3 regions of the Streptomyces sp. NPDC030021 genome follow, and region 1 is predicted to be linked to each of the others. Evidence: riboswitches for the same ligand, from Rfam matches in the RefSeq annotation. Region 1 holds a riboswitch; each other region holds the start of a gene.

Region 1 (3,195 bases):
ACCGACCTCTCCGTCAACGCCGTCTACGCGCAGATGGCGGTCGACGTCGGCACCGCCAAGGTCAAGAAGACCGCCATCGACCTCGGCATCCCCGAGAACACCCCCAACTTCGTACCCGGCCCGGCCATGGCCCTCGGCACCCTGCAGGCCAGCGTCCTGGACATGACCCAGGCCTACGCCACCCTCGCCGACCACGGCCGCCGCACCCCCTACACCTTCCTGGAGAAGATCACCAAGGGCGGCGACACCATCAGCCTCCCCCAGCGCACCCCCACCCAGGCCATCAGCCGCGAAGCCGCCGACACCACCACGTCCATGCTGGTCAGCGTCGTGGACAACGGCACCGGTACGGCCGCCCTCGCCGCCGGCCACCCCGCCGCGGGCAAGACCGGCACCGGCGAACTCGACCGCTCGGCCTGGTTCGCGGCCTACACCCCGGACCTGGTCACCGTGATCTCGATGATGGGCCAGGACCCGGACACCGGAACCCTGGAATCCCTCTACGACGCCCTCGGCGAGGCCCGCATCGGCGGCGGCGGCTACCCCGCCCGGATCTGGGCCGCCTACACCAAGACCGCCCTGGAAGGCACCGACCCCGTCGACTTCGACCTGGAACTCCAGCCCGGCGCAGCCCAGCCCCCGCCGCCGCCCAGCCCGGAATCCAACCCACCGCAGGAAACCCCCGGAGAACCCTCGCCCAGCGCCCCCGAACGCCCCACCCGGCCCTCCCCGTCGAACTCCACGGGCGGCCGCAACCAGGGCGGACAGAACAACGGCGGCCAGAACCAGGGCGGACAGGACAACGGCGGCCCGGTGAACGGAGGCCAGGACAACGGCGGCCAGGACAACGGCGGCACCACCCAGGGCGGCGACCAGGGCGGCACCACCCAGGGCACACAAGGCAACACGCAAGGCGGCACCCAGGGCAGCGCACAAGGCGGCGACGGAGGCCCGGCGGACGGCCTCCGCCCGCCGTCGGCGTTCCTGGAGTAACCGGGACAGACCTCCGGTCAGTGACCGGAGGTCGCCTTCAGCCCCACCACGGCGACCAGCAGCAGACAGATGAAGAAGATCCGGGCGGCGGTGACGGGCTCACCCAGCACCGCCATACCGAGCACGGCCGCGCCGGCCGCGCCGATGCCCACCCACACCCCGTACGCCGTACCGATGGGCAGCGTCTTCGCGGCGTACGACAGCAGCACCATGCTCGCGACGATCCCGGCACCCGTGAACACACTGGGCCACAGCCGGGTGAAACCTTCGGTGAACTTCATGCCGATCGACCAGCCGACTTCGAGCAGACCGGCGACGAGAAGAAGAACCCATGCCATGACGGCACCTCCGAGACATCGAGCGATACGGGGTGCGTCGTCTTGTCGTACCCGGTACGGCGCGTCTCGTCGGGTTCTCCTCCACCGTAGCAAAGGGCAGCGAAAAGGGCCGGTGACCTGCGCCACCAGCCCCTTCTCAGACCTACAGGTACAGCCCGGTGGAGTCCTCCGACCCCTCCAGCCGCTCCGCGGCCACGGCGTGCAGGTCCCGCTCGCGCATCAGCACGTACGTCGCACCCCGCACCTCGACCTCGGCACGGTCCTCCGGGTCGTACAGCACCCGGTCACCGGGCTCGACCGTCCGGACGTTCTGCCCGACCGCGACCACCTCGGCCCAGGCCAGCCGCTTGCCCACCGCGGCCGTCGCGGGAATCAGGATGCCGCCGCCCGAGCGCCGCTCGCCCTCCGGCAGATCGGACTTCACGAGCACGCGGTCATGCAGCATGCGAATGGGCAGCTTGTCGTGGGTGGTGTTCTCGCTCACGCCCCGAACCTACCTGCCCGCGCCCGTCCCGTACCGCTCAGGGTCATCCGCGCTTGCGGCGCGCCGACACCACGAGCAGCCCGACCAGGCTCACCGCGACCAGCGCGACGGGCACGATCCGGCCCACGCGCGGAGCCCCGTCGTCATGGCGCAGACCGTCCCGCAGATCCGTCACCATCCGGTTCACCGTGGCGAAGGCCCGCCCGGCGGTCTGGTCGACGGTCGAGGCGACCCGTGCCTTCGCGTCCCCGATGATCGTCTTCGGGTGCATGCGCACGCCGATCTCGTCGAGCGTCTCGGCGAGCTGCTCACGGCGGCGGACGATGTCCGCCTCGATCTGTGCGGGGGTCCTGGCTTCCGGCACCGCGCTGCCTCCGTCGTCGTCGTGGTCGTGTGGGGCGTAGTCCACCATGAACAGTCTGTCAGCTTAGTCTCATGGGCATACCGATCCCCTCCCGAGGAGAGTGTCACGATGAGCGAGCGACTCCAGCCGGGCGACACCGCCCCCGCCTTCACCCTGCCCGATGCGGACGGCAACGAGGTCTCGCTCGCCGACCACAAGGGCCGCAAGGTGATCGTCTATTTCTACCCGTCCGCGCTGACCCCGGGCTGCACGAAGCAGGCCTGCGACTTCACGGACAACCTGTCCTTCCTGACGGGACACGGCTACGACGTCATCGGCGTGTCCCCGGACAAGCCGGAGAAGCTGGCGAAGTTCCGCGAGAAGGAGGACCTGAAGGTCACCCTGGTCAGCGACCCGGAGAAGGAGACGCTGACGGCGTACGGCGCGTACGGCGAGAAGAAGCTGTACGGCAAGACGGTCACCGGGGTCATCCGCTCCACGGTGGTCGTCGACGAGGAGGGCAAGGTCGAGCACGCCTTCTACAACGTCAAGGCCACGGGCCACGTAGCCAAGATCATCAAAGACCTGGGCCTCTGACCCCGCCCTCCCCACCGCAAGCGGCCCGCACCCCACCGGTGCGGGCCGCTCCGCTTATCGGACGTAACTACCCGCATATCGGTTCGTTGATCCGTGCGAGGCCACGAACGCGTGGCCGGAACGGAGGGGGCCGGGGTGCCGATCAGTCAGTACACGAAGGAACGCCTCGCGGAGGCGGCGCGCACGTCGCGCACGCTGTCGGAGGCGCTGGAGAAGCTGGGGGTCGACCCGAAGAGCGGCTCGCGGCGCTATCTGCACGACCGCATGCGGAAGCTGGGCGTGGACACGTCCCACTTCGAGCGAGCGGAAGCCGTCAAGTGGACGAGGGAGATCCTGGCCGCGGCTGTCGCCGATTCGACGAACATGTGCCAAGTTCTGCGACACCTCGGCCTTGAAGTCGTGGGTGGCCACCACACGCACATCAGCAGGCGCGTCAAGGC
Region 2 (3,195 bases), on a different contig from region 1:
GGCGAGCTCCGCTTCGACCAGGCCGAGAGCGCAGGCCTCTTCGGCGAGCATCCAGCGCTTCGAGATGGCGCGGGGCTGCTCGACGCGCTCCTGAAGACGCGTTGGTTCTCCGCGGTGGACGGCCACGACGGAGGCCTCGCGCAATGGCTCGCGCATCGCCTGGCCGAGACCCGCTACACACCTGCTGTTCCCGCGTTGCGCGAACTGTTCACTCGGCAACGGCAATTCCTTACCACCGCAGGGCAGAACCTGCTCGAGATCGGGACGCCGGAAGCCCTTGAGGCCGCAGCCTCGCCCCTGTCGCTGGAGGGTGTCCCGATCAACGAGTACGACCGTCACGATCGCCAGACGATCGCGATCGATGCCCTGCTGCGCGCCGGCCCCTCGCGCGCCTTTGACGTCCTGGCGCCCCTGTTCGAGGAGCAGGTGCTCCGTTCCGGCGACAACCGGAGCGAGTCCGCCAGGACCGTACTCGAAAAGCTCACGCCCGCGCAGGCAACGGCCGAACCGCGCTGGATCGAACGATCCCTGATGGCCGCGCAAGACCGCGAGCTCGGCGCGACGGCGCGAGCGCTCCTCGACCAGCTCGACCAGCTCGACCCCAAGATCGTGAACCAGGCCGCGGGGCGCATGAAGAAGCGCAAGCGGAAGGCGACGGCCACGAGCACCGTGAAGCCATTTACGGGCGATCTCATCGAGCGCTATCGCGCCGGCGAGCACGAGCGGGTGTGGGAGGAACTGGCTGCGCTTGACCGGAGACCACCGAAGGCGCCCGCCGCGCAGGCCGCCGAGGCCGTCGCGATGGAGACGATGGAGCGGGTGCGGTGCGGCTTGGAGGCTGTCGTTGAAACGCTGCGCGCCGAGGCGTACCCCTTCCACGAGAAGGCGCGCGCCCTCGTCCCGCCCCCGCTCGACGCACTCCGGTCCGTGAAGAGGTTGGAGAGGCTCACGGGCGGACGCCTGCCGCTCTCGCTGCGCGCCTTCTATCTCGTGGTCGGCTCCGTGGACCTGTCGGGCAGTGAGGACAGGTTCCGCCACGACCCGAGGAGGCACGGCCCGGAGCCGAAGAGGAACGAGATCGTCGATGTACCGGAGAAGTACCCGTTCATGTACCTCTCGCATTTCGATCCCCTCGTCGTCCTTCCCCTCGAAGAGGCTGTCGCCGAGGCGGAGAGGTGGGCCCACGAGGAGAGGGAACGGGTCGGCATGAATGCGCCCCTGGACCTGACGATCAGCCCTGGTCCGTCGTTCAAGGCGAACCCCCGCGACGCGCAGCCGGAACCGGTCGACACCGTTCGCCTCCCCGGACCCTTCGCGGACGTGGAGCTTCACAGCGGGCGCGGTGGGACCGTCCCGTTCGTTGCACACCTGCGGGACTGCCTGGCATGGGGCGGATTTCCTGGCCTGGCCGGCACGACCATCCGGCCACAGGCCGCTCTGGATGCGCTCGCGCAATCCGTCGTCCCCTTCTGACCACATCGAGAGCCGGTCACGCGACCCATGGGAACCGATCTACCGTGCCGCCATTCCTTTCGGACGCTTTCCTGCTGCGTCAGTCTTCATTTGTTCGGTCAAGGTGCAGCTGCGCAAGACATCCGCGGCGAAGTCGTGGAGCCATCGCTGCACGGAATCACCTTCCGAAGGGCAGCTCTTACTCCATATGAGAGCGCTCCACCTGCTTGAGCGGAAAGCCGCGCCGCCGCGCAATCAGCGATCTGGAGAGGGACGAGGAGCAGCAAGACGGACCTGCCTTCCGGACATCCGGTCGGTAGGGAGCGCGAGCACTCAGGAGATCGGCGCCGAAGGCCAAGGCCCGCAACAGAGCCGTAGATCGATCTCGTGGTAGCGTCGCGGCGGAGGCTCTCAGGTGCCCACCCCGGACGAGATGTGCGCCGTACCCGGCCCGCCAAGACGACGCACTCAGGAGGCGTCATGGCTGTAGGTACATCCTTCGTCGATTTCGACAGCCCGGCTTACGGGCCTCGCGAGTTGGACGTCCGGTGGATCCACGGCTCACCATCGTCCAAGCACAACACCGACCCGGACATCCAGGTCTATGAGTACGACGAGCACACGGTCATCCTGCGGCAGAACATGGCGATCAACTACGAAGCGCCGTTCCTGTTCCTGCTGTTCGGCAACGACCGGGCAGTACTGATCGATACCGGGGCCACAGCGTCAAGTGAGTTCTTCCCCTTGCGTCTGGTGGTGGACCAGCTCGTCGACGGCTGGCTCGCCCGCCACCCCCGCCAGGAGTACCACCTGCTGGTGCTGCACACACACGCCCACGGCGACCACATCGCGGGCGACGGCCAGTTCGCCGACCTCCCCGACACCACAGTGGTCTCAGCAGAGCTCCCCACGGCCTGGAAGTATTTCGGATTCGACGAGAACCCCACCGCCACGGTGAGCGTCGATCTGGGAGGCCGCAGGCTCGAATGCCTGGCCACCCCCGGGCACCACGAGGCCGCCGTCACGTTCTACGACCCGTGGACCGGGTTCCTGCTCACCGGCGACACGGTCTATCCGGGCCGCCTCTACATCCAGGACCGGAACGCCTTCACCCGGACCATCGACCGCCTGATCGAGTTCTGCGAACGCAGACCGGTCACCCACGTCATGGGCTGTCACATCGAGATGACCACCGAACCGGGCGTGGACTACCCGGTCCGCACCACCTACCAGCCCCACGAACCCCCACTGCAGATGACCGCCGGCCACCTTCACGAAATCCGCGCCGCGCTCGACGAGATCGGCAACCGGCCCCGCCGACTCGCCTTCCCTCTCTTCGTCCTCTGCCCAGACGACTGAGCCGCGCTCAAAGCCAAGACGGTACGAGGGCCTGCGCATGAGTAGTAGTTGCTCACGCGCCACGACGCAGCTGACCGGTTGACTGGCCGCAGCAGGCCGGCCGGCCGGCTGTCGGTGTGGCGGGAGGCATGCTCCCAGGCGCGCACGGCAACGACGCATGCGAGGGCAGTAATGAACAACGGGGACATGAGCGCACATCCACAGTGGAAGGTTCCCGGTTACACCCATGGCAGGGAATTGGGCACCGGTGCCTGCGGGAGGGTCGTCGAAGCTCTGGACGAGGCTTCCGGTGCCCCGGTGGCGATCAAGTATCTGACGCATGGCGCGCGCACCGCCTTCCGCGCCGAGGCCCAACTGCTGATGGGCTTGCGGTCGCCGTACGTG
Region 3 (3,195 bases), on a different contig from region 1:
AGGCCATCGCCTTTGCCGTCGCCCAGCCGGCCGAGGTCGGCGTCAACGAGATCGTCGTACGTCCTGCTGCGAGTACGCAGTGACCACAGGGACCGAAGGGAAGCACGAGGACGGGACGCCGGAAGGCCTCGGATAGACGGTGTCCCGCGGACCAGGCGGGGCAGGCGGTCGTGTCCGGGCCAGCCGAGGGAGCAGCGGCGCGCTCGCCGGAGGACATCGCCGAGCCCCTGTCGGTGGCGAAGCCGGCTCCGTGCGCCGGCCGCGGGTGACCGCCGGTTACGGCCGGTCGGGGACACTCCGGGGGGTTGGGCGGTGTGTCTGCGCGACCGGTGGAGGTGGAGTCCCCTTCAATGGCGCCGCATGACCTTCTCCGCACTGCACCAGCCGCCCGCGCGCGCCACCGCCCCGTACAGCCGCCGGTCGGTCCTCACGGGAGCCTTCGCCCTCGCCGCCGCCACGGCACTGCCGCTCGCCGCGGCCGGGCGGGCGTACTCCGCCGCCACCCCTGACATCATCGGCTGCGCCGCCTGGGGTGCGCGGGCGGCGTCCGAACCCGTCGTCGTCCTGGACAACCGCCCGGAGCGGATCATCGTCCACCACACGGCGACGGCGAACGTGACGGACTACTCGAAGCAGCGCGCCTTCGCCCTCGCCCGCGCGATCCAGACGTACCACATGGACGCGCAGGGCTGGATCGACACAGGTCAGCACTTCACCATCAGCCGCGGGGCCTTCGTGCTGGAAGGACGTCACCACAGCCTCGCGGAGCTGCGCACCGGCACCCGCCAGGTGCGGGCGGCGCACTGCGTCGGCCAGAACACCGTGTCGATCGGCATCGAGAACGAGGGCACGTACACCTCGCAGGACCCGCCCGAGGCCCAGTACGCGGCCCTGGCCGACCTGTGCGCCCACATCTGCGACCAGTACGGCCTGCCCGCGTCGGAGATCTACGGCCACCGCGACTTCAACGCCACCTCCTGCCCCGGCGACCACCTCTACGCACTGCTCCCGACCCTCCGCAAGGACGTCGCCGACCGCCTCGGCACGCCCGCGCCGGAGGAGGCGGCCGACCCCATCGAGGACCTGGTGCGCCAGGCCACCGGGCGGCCGGCCTCGGAGTACGCGGAATACCTCCCGGCCGGTCTCCTGCCCTGACGGTGCGCCGCCGCCCCGGGCCACCCAGGGCTACAGCCGCCAGTACGTACCGGCACGGGAATCGACATGCACCACGTGGCGGCCGACGCGCACCACGTGGTGGTCCGGTCCGGACCAGGAGCCGCAGGCGCCGTCGGCGGCGGGCAGCGGGGTCCAGATCTCCAGGAAGGTGCTGCCGTCCGGGTTGGTGCCCCGCTCGACGAGGTCCGCACCGTCCCACCGGAAGGTGCCGGCGTCTTCGCCGGGCTCGCCCGTGAGGTGGTGGAAGTGCACCTGGGAGCCGTCGAAGGACGTCGTACCGGCGAAGCCACGGCTGTCGGCGTAGTACGACCCGGCCTGCAGCCACACCACTTCGCGGTCCTCGACGAGGGGTCCGCCGTTGCGGCTGATGCCGCGCCGAAGCCAGGCACCGCGCTCGGGCACCGGGACGCCGGGGCCGTCCGTGACGTGCCCGGCCGGCCCGGGCTCAGGCGCGGTCATCGGCGGCAGGCTCGGTGGCCTCGGCGGGCTCGTCCACGGCCAGGAGCGTCAGCGGTACGTTGCCGCGTACGGCCTGCGAGTACGGGCAGACCGCGTCCGCCCGGTGCAGCAGGGGCTGGAGGTCCGCCGCACGCCACCCGGGCAGGCTGACGGTGAGCGCCACCGCGAGGCCGTAGCCCGCGGGCGTGTCCGTGGTGCCGAGCTGGACCTCGCAGGCCACGCGCGCGGTGGAGGCGTCCGCCCCGAACTCGGCGGCGACCTCCGCGAGCGCGGAGGTGAAGCAGGCGGCGAAACCGGCCGCGAACAGCTGCTCGGGGTTGGTGGTGCCGGGCACCTTCTTGCGCGGCGGGGCGAGGCGGACGTCCAGGCGTCCGTCGTCCGTGCGGACGGATCCGGTACGTCCTCCGGCGGCGTGCGCGGTCGTCCGGTACAGGCTGCGGGTGAGTGGCACGGTCATGGCGTACGGCCCATCTTGCTCGACGAGGACGCTGCCCGGGTGCGGACAGCGGACGGCGCCGCTCGTGCGGCACCTCGCGCGTCGTCGTGCGTAACCGGGTACGGCGCATCTCGTCCGGGGCCGTGGACCGGCCGCCGGACAATCTAGCAACGCGCTCCGCGATCCGGGGCCACCCCCGCGGTGAAGTACCTCACCCACCACCGACCCGGCCGCCGGCCCGGGGTCAGGGCGCGTGGTGCTGGATGCCCCGCTGACCGGGTACCCGGGTCGACCTCGGAGCGCCCGAGCGGCGGTGGCGGTCGGCTCGCTGCCGGCGGCCCGGGAACGGGTTGCGCCGCACGGTGGCGCTGGGGGCCGCGATCAGCAGGCCGACAAGTGCGAGGACCGCGACGAGGATGAGCACGTTGACAAGGTTCATGGTCCTGCCTTTCGTCGAGTATTGACTGCCTGTCACTACATTTTGTTACCGATTCGCGGACGGTTAAACACGGAGGGTGACAAGGCGTGTCGTCGAGGGTCGCGTCGGCGATGCCGATCCGGCAACATCAGCCGTGCGTGCGGGCATTGGCGCGGCACGAGCGACGGCCGTCCGCCACCGGCGGGGAACCGGGACCTTCCCCGCCGGCGCCGCACGGGCAAGAACCACCAACAGCACGGCACTTGGTGCCTCGTCCCACCGGGGTCGGCAGGATGGCGGGTGTCGTTCGTAGGCGTATCCCGGCCGGGATCACGTGGCCGGGTCGACGCGTACCGTCTCCACCCAGGACGGGGGCGCGGGCGGGGAGTTGCCGATCAGGGCGGCGATCAAGCGGCACGACGGTGTCTCGTCCGGCCACGGCGTGTACCCGTCGGTCAGCACGACCACGACGTTCGGCCGGTCGGGCAGGGCCAGGGCCGCGCCGATGCCGACCCGCATGTCCGTGCCCCCGCCACCGGCCAGGGTCACCTCGCCGGCACTGCGCACCCGGGTCACGGCATGCACGTCGGCGTCGCACGCGAGGACGGCGACCCGGTTCCCGCCGACGCCCACCTCCCGCAGGACGCCGGTGACTTCGGCGAGGGCGGCCGCGAGGTCGTCCGGGCCCATCGATCCCGAGGTGTCG

Evidence for each region. Region 1 has a riboswitch for guanidine ahead of ACZ4YL_RS03610 (DMT family transporter). Riboswitches for the same ligand answer to the same signal wherever they lie in the genome.
Region 2: another riboswitch for guanidine. It lies ahead of ACZ4YL_RS39340 (MBL fold metallo-hydrolase); the one in region 1 lies ahead of ACZ4YL_RS03610 (DMT family transporter).
Region 3: another riboswitch for guanidine. It lies ahead of ACZ4YL_RS11190 (Ohr family peroxiredoxin); the one in region 1 lies ahead of ACZ4YL_RS03610 (DMT family transporter).

The regions. Positions count from the first base shown of each region.
Region 1 covers NZ_JBVIAH010000002.1:117,065-120,259, reverse strand. The annotation lists gene ACZ4YL_RS03615 (transglycosylase domain-containing protein) at 1-993, shown strand, start outside; gene ACZ4YL_RS03610 (DMT family transporter) at 1,011-1,331, opposite strand; guanidine-III (ykkC-III) riboswitch at 1,363-1,432, opposite strand; gene ACZ4YL_RS03605 (GroES family chaperonin) at 1,474-1,815, opposite strand; gene ACZ4YL_RS03600 (DUF3618 domain-containing protein) at 1,859-2,179, opposite strand; gene bcp (thioredoxin-dependent thiol peroxidase) at 2,288-2,755, shown strand; gene ACZ4YL_RS03590 (HNH endonuclease signature motif containing protein) at 2,891-3,195, shown strand, end outside.
Region 2 covers NZ_JBVIAH010000035.1:43,147-46,341, forward strand. The annotation lists gene ACZ4YL_RS39335 (hypothetical protein) at 1-1,473, shown strand, start outside; guanidine-III (ykkC-III) riboswitch at 1,854-1,921, shown strand; gene ACZ4YL_RS39340 (MBL fold metallo-hydrolase) at 1,933-2,811, shown strand; gene ACZ4YL_RS39345 (serine/threonine-protein kinase) at 2,860-3,195, shown strand, end outside.
Region 3 covers NZ_JBVIAH010000004.1:507,538-510,732, reverse strand. The annotation lists partial or broken gene ACZ4YL_RS11205 (oxidoreductase) at 1-83, shown strand, start outside; gene ACZ4YL_RS11200 (peptidoglycan recognition protein family protein) at 361-1,155, shown strand; gene ACZ4YL_RS11195 (hypothetical protein) at 1,186-1,635, opposite strand; gene ACZ4YL_RS11190 (Ohr family peroxiredoxin) at 1,622-2,092, opposite strand; guanidine-III (ykkC-III) riboswitch at 2,168-2,230, opposite strand; gene ACZ4YL_RS11185 (hypothetical protein) at 2,316-2,510, opposite strand; gene ACZ4YL_RS11180 (vWA domain-containing protein) at 2,820-3,195, opposite strand, start outside.